4 regions of the Streptomyces sp. NPDC012827 genome follow, and region 4 is predicted to be linked to each of the others. Evidence: riboswitches for the same ligand, from Rfam matches in the RefSeq annotation. Region 4 holds a riboswitch; each other region holds the start of a gene.
What was found. A riboswitch is a leader RNA that binds a small molecule or an ion and turns the genes downstream of it on or off. The one in region 4 is predicted to bind cobalamin.
Positions count from the first base shown of each region.

Region 1: another riboswitch for cobalamin. It lies ahead of ACFY60_RS02085 (ribonucleoside-diphosphate reductase subunit alpha); the one in region 4 lies ahead of ACFY60_RS14855 (energy-coupling factor ABC transporter permease).
Region 2: another riboswitch for cobalamin. It lies ahead of cobN (cobaltochelatase subunit CobN); the one in region 4 lies ahead of ACFY60_RS14855 (energy-coupling factor ABC transporter permease).
Region 3: another riboswitch for cobalamin. It lies ahead of ACFY60_RS27880 (acyl-CoA thioesterase); the one in region 4 lies ahead of ACFY60_RS14855 (energy-coupling factor ABC transporter permease).

Region 1 covers NZ_JBIBBY010000001.1:470,148-473,431, reverse strand. The annotation lists gene ACFY60_RS02085 (ribonucleoside-diphosphate reductase subunit alpha) at 1-1,338, opposite strand, end outside; cobalamin riboswitch at 1,473-1,603, opposite strand; gene mctP (monocarboxylate uptake permease MctP) at 1,647-3,272, opposite strand; gene ACFY60_RS02075 (DUF3311 domain-containing protein) at 3,269-3,284, opposite strand, start outside.
Region 2 covers NZ_JBIBBY010000002.1:366,803-370,086, forward strand. The annotation lists gene ACFY60_RS05085 (precorrin-8X methylmutase) at 1-139, opposite strand, end outside; gene ACFY60_RS05090 (cobalamin biosynthesis protein CobG) at 154-1,524, opposite strand; cobalamin riboswitch at 1,604-1,737, shown strand; gene cobN (cobaltochelatase subunit CobN) at 1,815-3,284, shown strand, end outside.
Region 3 covers NZ_JBIBBY010000014.1:67,926-71,209, forward strand. The annotation lists gene ACFY60_RS27870 (MarR family winged helix-turn-helix transcriptional regulator) at 1-423, opposite strand, end outside; gene ACFY60_RS27875 (ATP-binding protein) at 605-1,078, opposite strand; cobalamin riboswitch at 1,353-1,501, shown strand; partial or broken gene ACFY60_RS27880 (acyl-CoA thioesterase) at 1,660-1,992, shown strand; gene ACFY60_RS27885 (extracellular solute-binding protein) at 2,253-3,284, opposite strand, start outside.
Region 4 covers NZ_JBIBBY010000006.1:31,123-34,406, reverse strand. The annotation lists gene ACFY60_RS14870 (energy-coupling factor ABC transporter ATP-binding protein) at 1-143, opposite strand, end outside; gene cbiQ (cobalt ECF transporter T component CbiQ) at 140-886, opposite strand; gene ACFY60_RS14860 (energy-coupling factor ABC transporter substrate-binding protein) at 893-1,402, opposite strand; gene ACFY60_RS14855 (energy-coupling factor ABC transporter permease) at 1,399-2,112, opposite strand; cobalamin riboswitch at 2,141-2,363, opposite strand; gene ACFY60_RS14850 (PTS-dependent dihydroxyacetone kinase phosphotransferase subunit DhaM) at 2,434-2,841, opposite strand; gene dhaL (dihydroxyacetone kinase subunit DhaL) at 2,838-3,284, opposite strand, start outside.

The sequences.
Region 1 (3,284 bases), on a different contig from region 4:
GTCGTCCGTGACCTCCAGGATCTCGGTGCACAGGTTGGAGGAGTGGACGGTGTGGCCCGGCTCGGCGGTCTGGTTGGCCGTACGGTTCGAGGCGTCCTTGAAGGTCATCCAGCCGTTGCCGGTCTGCGCCAGCGTCCGCATCATCCGGCCGTACAGGTCGCGGGCCGGCAGCGTCCGGCGGGCCAGGCCCGCGGCCTCGGCCTTGCGGTACGCGGCGTCGAACTCCTCGCCCCACAGGTCCACCAGCTCGGGCACGTCGGCGGGGGAGAACAGCGACCACTCGCCGTCGGCGTTCACCCGGCGCATGAACTCGTCCGGGATCCAGTGCGCGAGGTTGAGGTTGTGCGTCCGGCGGGCGTCCTCGCCCGTGTTGTCGCGGAGCTCCAGGAACTCCTCGATGTCCGCGTGCCAGGTCTCCAGGTAGACGGCGGCGGCGCCCTTGCGGCGGCCGCCCTGGTTGACCGCGGCGACGGAGGCGTCGAGCGTCTTCAGGAAGGGGACGATGCCGTTGGAGTGGCCGTTGGTGCCGCGGATCAGCGAACCGCGGGCGCGGATGCGGGAGTAGGAGAGGCCGATGCCGCCCGCGTGCTTGGAGAGCCGCGCGACCTGGTGGTAGCGGTCGTAGATGGAGTCCAGTTCGTCCTGCGGGGAGTCGAGCAGGTAGCAGGAGGACATCTGGGGGTGGCGGGTGCCGGAGTTGAACAGGGTGGGGGAGGAGGGCAGGTAGTCGAGCCGGCTCATCAGCCCGTACAGCGCCGCCACCTCGTCCACGGCCCGGGTGCTGTCGTCCTCGGCGAGGCCGGAGGCGACGCGGAGCATGAAGTGCTGCGGGGTCTCGATCACCTTGCGGGTGATCGGGTGACGCAGCAGGTAGCGGGAGTAGAGGGTGCGCAGGCCGAAGTAGCCGAAGCGGTCGTCGGCCGCCGGGTCGACGAGGGCGTCCAGGCGCGCGGCGTGCAGGGCGGCGAAGGCGGCGGTGCGGTCCGCGATCAGGCCTTCGCGGTGACCGACCGCGACGGAGGACGAGAAGGAGACGGCGCCCTGGGAGGCGGCCTCGTCCGCGATCGTGACGGTGAGCAGGCGGGCGGCGAGCCGGGAGTACGCCGGGTCCTCGGCGATCAGGCCTGCGGCGGCCTCGGTGGCCAGCTCGCGCAGCTCCGCCTCGTCCGAGGCGGCGCTCCGGCCGCGCAGCGCGGCGGCGGCGACCTTGCCCGGGTCGGTGTCGGGGAGGTCGGCGGTCAGCTCGGTCAGGGTCCGCAGCAGTACGGTCCCGGGTCCGTCGCTCTCGTTACCGTCGCTCTCGATCGCGGTGGCCGGATCGGCGGGCGCGATGGTCACGTGGGGCTCTCCCTCGCTCGGCTCGGGGCCACGGGGGAGGGAAGGCGGGCAGGCGGGCGGCCGTGGGCACACGGGCGCTCCGCGTCCACCGGCCCACTCCACGAGGCCCGGACGTCTGTGGCACCCGGAACGGAAGGACCGGGCGCACCGTCGGCAGGTCCTCGGACTCACCTCGTACGAACAGGTACAAGACACACCGTTGCGGGACAGTTCCGGATTCGCGCCGGATTCCCCTGCGTCGACAGCGAGCATGAGCATACATGTGGGGGGCGCCGCTCGCGGCACCCCCCACATGTTGTGTCCCCGTGTCAGTGCGTGTCGGCGCCGACCTTCGGGAGTTCGGTCTGGACACCGGGGTCGCCGGCGTCGGCCGTGTAGTCCGAGGGGGAGGTCTCGTCGACGCCGTCGGGGGCCTTGACCGCCCGCAGGACGAGGGTCAGGACGACCGTGACGAGGACGTTGAGGACGAAGGCGGTGAGGCCGATGTAACCGATCTCGCCGATGCCCGGGATCTCGGCGGAGGAGCCGCCGAAGTGCTTCTGGGTCGGACTGGCCACGCCGTACGCGGCGGCCGTGCCGTACACCATGCCGACGGCCCAGCCGCCGACGAGCGCCCAGCGGTGGAACCAGCGGGTGAAGAGACCGCCGACCAGGGCCGGGAAGGTCTGGAGGATCCAGATGCCGCCCAGGAGCTGGAAGTTGATCGCGACCGTCTTGTCCATGGTGAGGACGAAGGCGAGCGCGCCGACCTTCACCAGGAGCGACACCAGCTTGGAGACCTTGGTCTCCTGGGCCGGGGTGGCGTCCGGCTTGATGAAGTCCTTGTAGATGTTGCGGGTGAAGAGGTTGGCCGCGGCGATCGACATGATCGCGGCCGGGACGAGCGCGCCGATGCCGATGGCGGCGAAGGCGACGCCCGCGAACCAGTCCGGGAACATGTTCTCGAACAGCTGCGGGATGGCGAGCTGGCCGTTCTTGACCTGGATCCCGGCGGCGATGGCCATGAAGCCGAGGACCGCGAGCAGGCCGAGCATCAGCGAGTACAGCGGCAGGATCGTGGTGTTGCGGCGGATCACCTCACGGCTGCGCGAGGACAGCGTCGCCGTGATGGAGTGCGGGTACATGAACAGCGCGAGCGCGGAGCCGAGCGCCAGCGTCGCGTAGGTCCACTGGCTGGCGTCGCCCGGCACGAGTGCGCCGCGCGGCTTGCCCGTGGCCTCGTTGGTCTGCCCGAACGCCTCCCCCGCCTTGGCGAAGATCTCGTCGAAGCCGCCCAGCTTGATCGGGATGTAGATGATCGCCACCGCGATGACGATGTAGATCAGGGTGTCCTTGACGAAGGCGATGAGCGCCGGGGCGCGCAGACCCGAGGAGTAGGTGTACGCGGCCAGCACGCCGAAGGCGATGAGCAGCGGCAGGTCCTTGATGAACCAGTGCGTGTTCTCGCCGCCGCCGACGCCCATCACGTCCAGGACGGCCTGGATGCCGACGAGCTGGAGCGCGATGTACGGCATGGTGGCGAGGAGACCGGTCAGGGCGACCGCCAGCGACAGGCCCTTGGAGCCGAAGCGGCCCCGGACGAAGTCGGAGGTGGTCACGTACCCGTGCTTGTGCGAGACCGACCAGAGGCGCGGCAGGAAGGTGAAGATCAGCGGGTAGACCAGGATCGTGTACGGCACGGCGAAGAAGCCGGCCGCGCCCGCCGCGTAGACGGCCGCCGGGACGGCGACGAAGGTGTACGCGGTGTACAGGTCACCGCCGAGCAGGAACCAGGTGACCCAGGTGCCGAACGAGCGGCCGCCCAGGCCCCATTCGTCGAGGCTCTGCTCGTTCTCCGCCCTGCGCCAGCGGGAGGCGAGGAAGCCCATGACCGTGACGGCCAGGAAGAAGAAGATGAAGACGGCGAGCGCGACGCCGTTCACGCCGTCCTTCATCGCGCGTCACCC
Region 2 (3,284 bases), on a different contig from region 4:
CGGTCATGCCGCAGGCGTGGATCATCCGGACCGCGACCTGCGCGACGTCGGCGGGCAGCCCCGCGAGGTCCGCCTCGGCGCGGATCGTGGCAAAGGACCGGCGGTAGATCTCCGTCCCGTCCTTCTCGTAGTCGAACATCCTGGTGCTCTCGCTCATCTCGTGGTCGTCGTCGGGGTCGGGGTCGTGCGGGCCGTGGCGACCGCGCCGGGCAGGGAGGTACGGGGGGTGGGGGCGCCGTTCACCCGGTAGGCGTCGTCACCGGTGGCGAGCACGTCCACCCAGGTGCCGCGCGGGTGCCCGCACCGGCGCTCGCAGCCGGAGAAGTGGACGGGGAGGAGGGGGCCGGGGGAGCCGGCGCGCGCCTCGCCGGTGCCGGGGGAGCCGGCGTGCGCCTCGCCGGTGCCGGGCGCCGCACCCGCACCGGGCTCCGGGGCCGCGGCCGTCCCCGCCGTCGCGTCCCCCCGTACGTCCGCCAGGGACTTGGCGCAGCCGGGGCGGCCCGTGCAGGCCGTGACGCCCGCCCACGGGGAGTCGGGACGGGTGATCAGCCCGAGGGCCGCGAGGGCCGGGAGCCGGTCGGCGGCGCGGTCGGCCGTCCGGTCGGTGACGACGACGGCGCCGCGCCAGGGCGTGAGCCGCACCTCGGCGGCGCCGTCCGCGAGGCCCCGCAGCTGCGCGGCGGTGAGCCGGCCGAGCGGCGCCAGGACGTACAGGCCGTGGTCGCCGAGCGGCCCCGGCGCGGGCGGTGCCCCGTGCGGGAGGGCGGGAGCGGGTACGGGCTCCGCCGGGATCCCGGCCCGGGCGAGTGCGCCGGCCACGTCGGGGGTGTGGCCGGGCGGCAGCTCGGCCACCCGCCAGGCACCGGTCCCGGCGGCCCGGGCGGCGGCCAGGAACGCCCCGGCGGCGGCGACCGCGGCCCGGGGCGCGTCCGCCCCGGCGACCCGGAGGGCCTGCCCGCCGGACCACAGGAGGGCGCCCCGGGGCGCTCCGTCCGCCACTGCGACCAAGGTCACATCCGCGCCGAGCCCGGTCATGTCCCCGCGGCCGTCGTCGAGGGCGAAGAGGAACCGGCCCGAGAGGGCGGCCGTCCACGGCTCCGCGCAGAGCAGCGTGTCCAGTTCGCGCGCCCACAACTGGGCGTCGGCGGTGCCGAGTCCGTCCAGGCCGGCGGCGGGGGAGGCCACGATGTTGCGGATCCGCTCGTGGCGGGGGGAGGGCAGCAGACCCGCCCCTGTCAGGAGTGCGGCGAGCTCCGTGCCGCAGCCCTCGCCCAGGCCCCGCAGCTCGGCGTTGCCGCGCGAGGTGACGCTGATCCGCCCGTCGCCCAGGCGCTCCGCCGCGTCGGCCAGCACGGCGGCCTGACGGACCGTCAAACGTCCTGCGGGCAGCCGGAGCCGGGCCAGGCGGCCGTCGTCGGCCGGATGCAGGCGCAGCGCTCCGGGGCAGGCGTCGCCACGGTCCCGTACGCGGGTTTCACCCGGTCCGGGCGCCGGGGGTGGGGTGGGCGGCATGGCGGCGAGCATACCCACGGCGCACCGCCCGGCCACGTGGTGTGATCGGGCCGACTCCGCCGCCCCCTCGGCCGCCCCGGCGGCACGATCTAGGATGCGAAGCGGCATGGGGTCCCAGGACCCCGGGGAGGAAGCCCGGTGAGAATCCGGCGCGGTCCCGCCACTGTGAGCCCGTACCGGCGACGGAACGGGTGAGTCAGGAACTCCCTTCCCCTCGCTCCCGGCTCCGTCCGGGCAGGGGAGGCCCCCACCCACACGACCACCCGGGGCGCGGACAACCCCGAGGAAGGCCTGAGCTCGCCATGCTCCTGCTGCTGTCGCACTCCGACACCGACCTGCTCAGCGCCCGGGCGGCCAACGCCGCCGCGCCCGACGGCCCGGTCGCGTACCGCTTCGCCAACCCCTCCCGCCTGCCGCTGGACGAGCTGCCCGCCCTCCTCGACGGCGCCGACCTGGTCGTCGTCCGCCTCCTCGGCGGTGTCCGTTCCTGGCAGGAGGGCCTGGACGCGGTCCTCGCCGCCGGGAAGCCGGTGGTCGTCCTCAGCGGCGAACAGGCCCCCGACGCCCAGCTGATGGCCACCTCCACCGTGCCGATCGGCGTGGCCACCGAGGCCCACGCCTACCTCGCGCACGGTGGCCCGGCCAACCTGGAGCAGCTGGCCCGCTTCCTCTCCGACACCGTCCTGCTCACGGGCCACGGCTTCGAGGCCCCGGCCGCCGCCCCCACCTGGGGCCCGCTGGAGCGGACCGCGCGGAACGCGGCCGGCCCGGTCGTCGCGGTGCTCTACTACCGCGCCCACCACATGAGCGGGAACACCGCCTTCGTCGGCGCCCTGTGCGACGCGATCGAGGACGCCGGCGGCCGGCCGCTGCCGCTGTACGTGGCCTCGCTGCGCGCCCCCGAGCCGGAGCTGATCGACACCCTCCGTACCGCCGACGCGATCGTCACCACCGTCCTGGCCGCGGGCGGCACCAAGCCCGCCGAGGCGCAGGCGGGCGGCGACGAGGAGGCGTGGGACGCGGGCGCGCTGGCCGCGCTCGACGTGCCGATCCTCCAGGCGCTGTGCCTGACCGGTTCGCGTGCCGCGTGGGAGGAGAACGACGAGGGCCTGTCGCCGCTGGACGCGGCCGGGCAGGTGGCCGTGCCCGAGTTCGACGGCCGCCTCATCACCGTCCCGTTCTCCTTCAAGGAGATCGACGCCGACGGCCTGCCCGCGTACGTCGCCGACACCGAGCGCGCGGCCCGCGTCGCCGGCATCGCCGTCCGGCACGCCCGCCTCCGGCACATCCCGAACGCCGAGAAGAAGCTGGCGCTCGTGCTGTCCGCGTACCCGACGAAGCACTCCCGCATCGGCAACGCGGTCGGCCTGGACACCCCGGCCTCGGCCGTGGCCCTGCTGCGCCGCCTGATGGCCGAGGGCTACGACTTCGGGCCCGAGGACGAGATCCCCGGCGTGGTCTCGGGTGACGGCGACGAGCTGATCCGCGCCCTGATCGAGGCCGGCGGCCACGACCAGGACTGGCTGACCGAGGAGCAGCTCGCCAGGAACCCGGTCCGCATTCCGGCCGCCGACTACCGGCGCTGGTACGCGACCCTCCCCGAGGAACTGCGGTCGCACGTCGAGGAGCACTGGGGCCCGCCGCCCGGCGAGATGTTCCTCGACCGGTCGCGGAACCCGGAGGGCGACATCGTCCTCGCCGCCCTGCGCCGCGGGAACCTGCTGATCCTCATCCAGCCGCCGCGCGGCTTCGGCGAGAACCCGATCGCGATC
Region 3 (3,284 bases), on a different contig from region 4:
CCGCTCCGCCGGCTCCATCGCGGCCAGGACCTCGGCGAGCGCCCGCGACTGGTGCTCGGCCACTTCGTCCAGGACCTGGCGACCGTGCAGCGTGAGGTTCAGCTGGACCTCACGGCGCTTGTGCGGGTGGAGCACCCGCTCCAGCAGCCCCGCCGCCGCCAGCCGGTCGCACAGCCGGCTGGCCGTCGGCAGCGTTATGTCCATCCGCTCGGCCAGCGTGGTCAGGTTGGCCCCCGGCTCGGACCGCAGGATCTTCAGCGCACGCAGCTGGTGTCGCGACAGCCGCAGGCTGGCCTTCTGGCTGGCCGCGCTCCACAGGTGCGCCAGTCCGTCGACGGCACCGGTGATCTCCAGCGCCCGGGACAACGGGTCTCCACCCGTTCCCCTGGTCTGGTCGTCCCCTGTGTCACCGAGACGAGTCACGAACCCATCGCTTTCAGCAATCGCCTGCCTGGAGGGACAGCACCCTCATGGACGCGGTACCCGGCAAGGCACCCCGCACGCATCGCCGCGTCGGGCCATGGTAGGAGCTCAGGCCGATCGCGGCTCGGAATCGGCCCCCGCCGTGCGCTCCCCACCACCTGCGGCGTAGCGACGGCGCCGATCACGGCTGGCGACCCGCCGCGGCCCCTCCGGGATCGTCGGCCAGCACGATCGACGTGGTGATGCGCTTGCCCACAGGTTCGCGATGGACGGCGAAACTCTCGCTGACGGCCATGACGATCTCCAATCCGTGCTGGCCGATGCGGAAGGGGTCAGGGCCGAGGATCGCCGGCGGGGTGGGGTTGCTGTCCCACACCGTCACTTCCACCGAACCGCCCCGGACGCGCAGATCCAGCAGGCAGGGCCCGGGCGCGTACTTACGCGCGTTGGTCACGAGCTCGCTCACCACGAGCTGCACCATGCTCATCGCCCGCCCCGACACCGGCAGACCGTGTACCGCCTGCACATCGGTGAGGAAGTCGCCGGCCAGATCGCGGGCGAGCGCGATGTCGTCGTCGCCCTCGAACACCGCGGACACCGGCCTCACGCCCGCCACCCGCGTGAGCCCGCCCTCGCCACCTGCCGTTTGATTCATTCCGGTCCGCCTCGCAACCGTCCGCACGCATGTCCCGCCCCGCCTACCCCGGATTTCACAGCGCAGACGCATGGAGGCGACATGTGTTGCGGTGACGGGCACCTCGATCGCGTCGGGGCGCGGCTCGGCGGCGTTCTCCGGCGGGACCCCCACCGTGCCCTCGTGTCCGCCCTCTCCCGTTCCGTCGGGGCACGGGCGCGTAGGGTGGGCGTGCAGCTGGTTCGCCCCCGTCCACCCCATGGCCCGTACGGCTCCGGGGAGGTCGGGGGCGTCGTAAGAGGGAACCCGGTGGGAATCCGGGACTGCCCCGCAGCGGTGAGCGGGAACGACCGCCGTCATACGCACTGGACCCGGCGGGTCTGGGAAGCGACGGCCAGTAGATGTCCTCCTCCGGGGAGGGCGTGCCCGCGAGTCCGAAGACCTGCCCGTTGCCCGCACGCCGGTACCCGTGGCGTGCGGAACAGCCCTGCCGCGACTCGCGAAGGAGAGTTGACGTGGCCGATCCCACCGTCACCAGCCCCGCCCCCGTGTCCCGCCCGGTGAAGACGCCGGACGACTCCCGGGTGGTCCTCGCCCACATCATGAGCGAGCACGACACCAACCTCTACGGCACCATCCACGGCGGCGTGATGATGAAGCTGATCGACGACGCCGCCGCCGCGGCCGCGGGACGGCACGCCGACGGCCCCGCGGTCACCGTCTCCGTCGACCGCATGACCTTCCTCGCCCCGGTCCGGGCCGGGGATCTTCTCAGCGTCGAGGCCGGACTCGAACGTGCCGGCCGGACGTCCATGACCGTCGGAGTGCGGGTCACCGCCGAGCGGTGGAACAGCGCCGGACCCGCCACCGAGGTCGCCACCGCGTTCCTGACCTTCGTCGCCGTCGACGCCGACGGATCCCCGCGTCCGGTCCCCGCGCTCGACGTGTCCCTGCCGGGCGTGAACTGACACCGCCCTCAGCAGGCGGTGACGGGCCGGCCGGGGCGGATTCTCTTCGCCCGGGCCGGCCCCGAGGGCGTCACGCGCCTCGGCGCAGCGCCGAGGACGGCGAACACGGCGATCAGGACGAAGGTGGCGGCAGCGACGGGGCGGCTGCCGTGGGCCACACGCGGGGCGCCGGAGCCGTGGCGATCAGGACTGCCACGGGCTCGCCACCAGGCGCGGGCAGCACCGCGCTACTCCTTCCGCGCCGGCTCCCGGGCCTGCCGGGCGATGTCCGCGAGGACGGCCTTCGGGTCGGCGGACGGCGCGACGGCCTTGCCGATGTTCCGCTTGATGATGTTGCTGACCTGCAGCCAGGACGGTTCGTTGACCGGGTAGAGCCGGGCGCCGCGCAGGGCCTTCAGGAACTGCTGGCGGCTGGGGTCGGCCGCCGCGTCCTTGGAGGTCCGGGTCGCGGTCAGCGTCGAGGGCAGCAGGTGGTAGCGGCTGGCGAATTCGTTGAGGTGATTGTCCTCGTAGACGAACTCCAGGAACTTCCCCGCCGGTTCGCGGTTGCCCTCGCGCTTGAAGGCCATCATCCAGTCGGCGACGCCCACGGACGGCGGGACCTCGCCTTCGGCAAGGGTGTCCGACACGGGCATGCTGAGGGTGCCGACCTTGATGCCCTTCGCCCTCGCCTCGTGGAGGAGGGAGGGGTAGCCGTTGACCATGCCGACCTCGCCGCGCAGGAAGGCGGAGAAGGCGTCCTGCCGGTCGAGCGCGGCCGGCGGGACGGGGCCGGTGAGGCCGGGGGCGACCAGGTTGTCCCTGATCCAGCGGAACGTCCGGGTGTTCTGCTCGGACGCGAGGCTGTAGTCGCCGTTGCCGTCGACGTACCCGCCGCCGTTGCTGAGTTCCCAGATCAGGGCCTCGGCGTGCGCCTCCTCGGGGCCGAGCGGCAGGGCGTACGGGTACGTGACGCCCGCCTCCTTCAGCGCCTCGGCCGCGTCCTTGAGGTCCGACCAGGTCTTCGGGGGCTTCGCGCCGGCCTTGTCGAACAGCTCCTCGTTGTAGAAGAGCAGCCGGCTGCTGGCGACGAAGGGCAGGCCGTAGAGGGTGTGGCGGACCGAGCCCGCGTCGGCGAGCGGTGGCAGGAAGTTCGACTCCGCCCTGACCGACAGCAGCTCGCTGGCGGCGTAGAGCCGGCCTTCCGCGGCGAAGTCGGAGTACGCGCCCATCAGGGCCACGTCCGGGGCGTTCCCCTCCTCGACCATGCGCGTGACCTC
Region 4 (3,284 bases):
GTCTTGCCGCTGCCGTTGCGGCCGAGCAGCGCGACGGCGCGCCCCTCCGCGACCGCGAAGTCCACGTCCGACAGGACGGCCGGGCCGTCCTCGTAGGCGAACCCCGCCCCCACCAGCTGCACCACGGGAGCAGACGCCGTCATGGCAGGAACCTTTCCAGTACGAGGGTGAGGGCGACCAGCCCGGACAGGAGCGCGCCCGTCGCGGCGAGGAACGGCCGGGAGACCGCCGCGGCCGGGACCAGGACCCGCAGGGTCCCGTCGTACCCGCGTCCGGCCAGTCCCGACTGGAGCCGGTGCGCCCGGTCGAAGGCGCGGACGAAGGCGGTCGCGCCGAGCCCGGCCAGCGAACGCCAGGCCGCCGCCCGGGTGGTGTGCCCGAGGCGGGCGGCCTGCGCCTGACGGATCTTCGCCAGCGCGTCCAGGAGCAGGAAGACGATCCGGTACATCACGAGCGCCACGTCCACGACCGGCGCCGGCACCCCGGCCCGCACCAGCCGGGGCAGGACGTCGGAGACGGGTGTCGTGAACGCGAACAGCAGTACCCCGAGGGACGCCGACGCGCTGCGCAGGAGCAGTTCGGCCGCGTGGACCGGGCCGTCCGGCGCGAGCGCCACGAACTGCCCCCCGCCCACCTGGAAGAGGAGCGGTACGGCCCCCGTGACGCAGAAGCCGAGCGGCACCCGGAAGGCCCGCCACAGCGCCCGGCCCGGCACACCCGCCGGACCCAGGAGGACGGCGAGGGTGGCCGCGCCCACGAGGACGGCGCCCGGCCACGGCGGCAGCGACACCGCGCACAGGGTGAGCCCGAAGCCGAGCAGCGCCTTCTCGGCGGGATGCCGGCGGCGCCAGCGACTGCTGTGCGCCGCCGCGTCGATCGGCAGCATGGGCGGTTACGTGTCCCCGCGCGAGGGGGGTACGGGCGGGCCGACCGTCCCTGCCCCGGACGCGGACGCGCTTCCTTCCCCGGCTCCGGCGCCGCGGGCTCCTCCAGGCGAGGCCCCGGCGTCCTCGGACACCGCCCCCAGAGCCCCGGAGGCCCCGGCGCCCGGAGCGGACGCCCGAGGCCCTCCGGGGCTCTGCGCCGGCGTCCCGCGCTCCGCGAGGGCCTCGCCCTGCCTCCGCCCGCGCCGCAGGCCGAAGTAGTACGCGAGGACACCGGCGCCCAGGGCCGCCTGGAGGGCGAACAGCGCCGACTCGACCTCACCGGACGGCGGCTCGTACAGCGGGGCGAACCAGGGCTCGTAGTCCGGCCGCAGCTCCGTGATCGCCGTCTCCGCCTCGGCGTCCGCCCCGGCGAAGGGCTCCTCCTTGTGGTCGCCGAGACCGAGGGCGAGCGGCAGCACCGCCAGGGCCACGACGACGAGCAGCAGCAGCGTGTTGATCTTCGCGTTCCGGCTCATCGGGCGTTCGCCCCCTCGGACGGCGCGGCGTCACCGGCGGCCCCGGCCGGCCGGGCGAGAACGCCGAGCCGGACCAGGTCGCCCTTGCTGGACTGCGCGAGGAGCCGCATCACGAGCACCGTGAGCAGGCCCTCGCTGACCGCCAGCGGGATCTGCGTCACCGCGAAGATGCCGCCGAACTTGGCCAGCGCACCCGTCACGCCGCTGCCGGGGTCGGGGAAGGCGAGGGCCAGCTGCACGCTGGTCACGCAGTACGTCGAGAGGTCCGCCACGAACGCGCCGGAGAACACGCTCACCATCAGCGGCGCCCCCGACCTGCGCAGCAGAAGGTACGTCCCGTACCCCGCCCACGGGCCGGCGACGGCCATGGAGAACGCGTTCGCGCCGAGGGTGGTCAGCCCACCGTGCGCCAGGAGCAGCGCCTGGAAGAGGAGCGTGAGGGTGCCGAGCACCGCCATGATCGGCGGGCGGAACAGGATGGCGCCGAGCCCCGTGCCGGTCGGGTGCGAACAACTGCCCGTCACCGAGGGAAGCTTCAGCGCGGACAGGACGAAGGTGAAGGCGCCGGAGGCGCCCAGCAGCAGGGTGGACTCGGGGTTGGACCGCACCTCGCGGGTCAGCGCGCGGACTCCGTGGACGACGAACGGTGCGGCCGCGACGCTCCAGGCGGCGGCGTGCACAGGGGGCAGGTACCCCTCGGCTATATGCATGGTTGGGAGACCCTCTCCAGCACCTCGTGGATGGACAACGCGCCTTGGCCGGTCTCCTGGCTGACGGTCATGCCGCCCGACTCCGCCTTCCCACACCCCGGCGGTCTCCCGCGGCGGTGCAGTGGCTTCCCCAGGGGGATGGAGCCGGACCTCCCGATCACAGTGGCGAGGGCCGCACCGGTACTGCACCGGTTTCCCGTACACCAAGGCGCTGTGACACTAGTGGGTTGACCAGGTGCATCACAACACGGCGGCCACCCGGCGCGTTCTCCCGCTCACTGCGCGCTGTCGTCGCACGCCCCCCGCGCACACCGGTTCCCGTCACTCCTTCCGGTACGTGTACGCCTCCGAGGCCGCCGCCGCGACCTCGTCCAGGCCGCCGCCCGCGCTCGCGGTCACCACGGCCGCGACGGCGCCCTCCACGAACGGCGCGTCGACCAGCCGGGCACCCTCGGGCAGTTCGCCGCCCTCCGCGAGCAGCGCCTTCACGGTGAGCACGGCGCTGCCCAGATCGACCAGGAGGGCCACCCCGGCGCCCCCGTCGACCGCCCGCGCCGCCTCGGCGATCAGCTCCGCGCTCGTGCCCAGACCCCCGTCCGGGGTGCCGCCGGCCGGCCGGACCGGAGCCGTGTCCCCGCCACCGGCGAGGCCCCGGGCCAGTTCGGCCACGGCCGCCGCCACCTCGGCACTGTGCGAGACCAGGACGATCCCGACCCGACCGGCGCTCATGCCGCCCCCTCCCCGTCCGTCGTCGTCCCGTCCCCGGTCTCCACGCGGGCCGTGGCGGCGAGCGCCGCGAACAGCAGCGCCGACGAGGCCGCGCCCGGGTCCTCGTGCCCGGCCGAGCGCTCGCCCAGGTAGCTGGCCCTGCCCTTGCGCGCCCGCAGCGGCACGGTTGCGGCGGCACCCTCACCGGCCCGGTCCCGCCCCGCCGCGAAGGACACCTTCAACCCCTCCACACCCGGCACGAGCGCGTCCAGCATCGTCTTGTCCCCCGGCGCCGCGCCACCCAGCCGGGAAACGGCCTCCACCCCCTCGCCCAGCGCCCCGGCGAACCGCTCCCGGGTCACCCGCGGATCGTCGCCGAGCGCCTTGCCCGCACGCCGCAGCAGCGTCCCGTACAGGGGCCCCGACGCGCCGCCGACCGTGGAGATCAACCGCGTCCCGGCCGC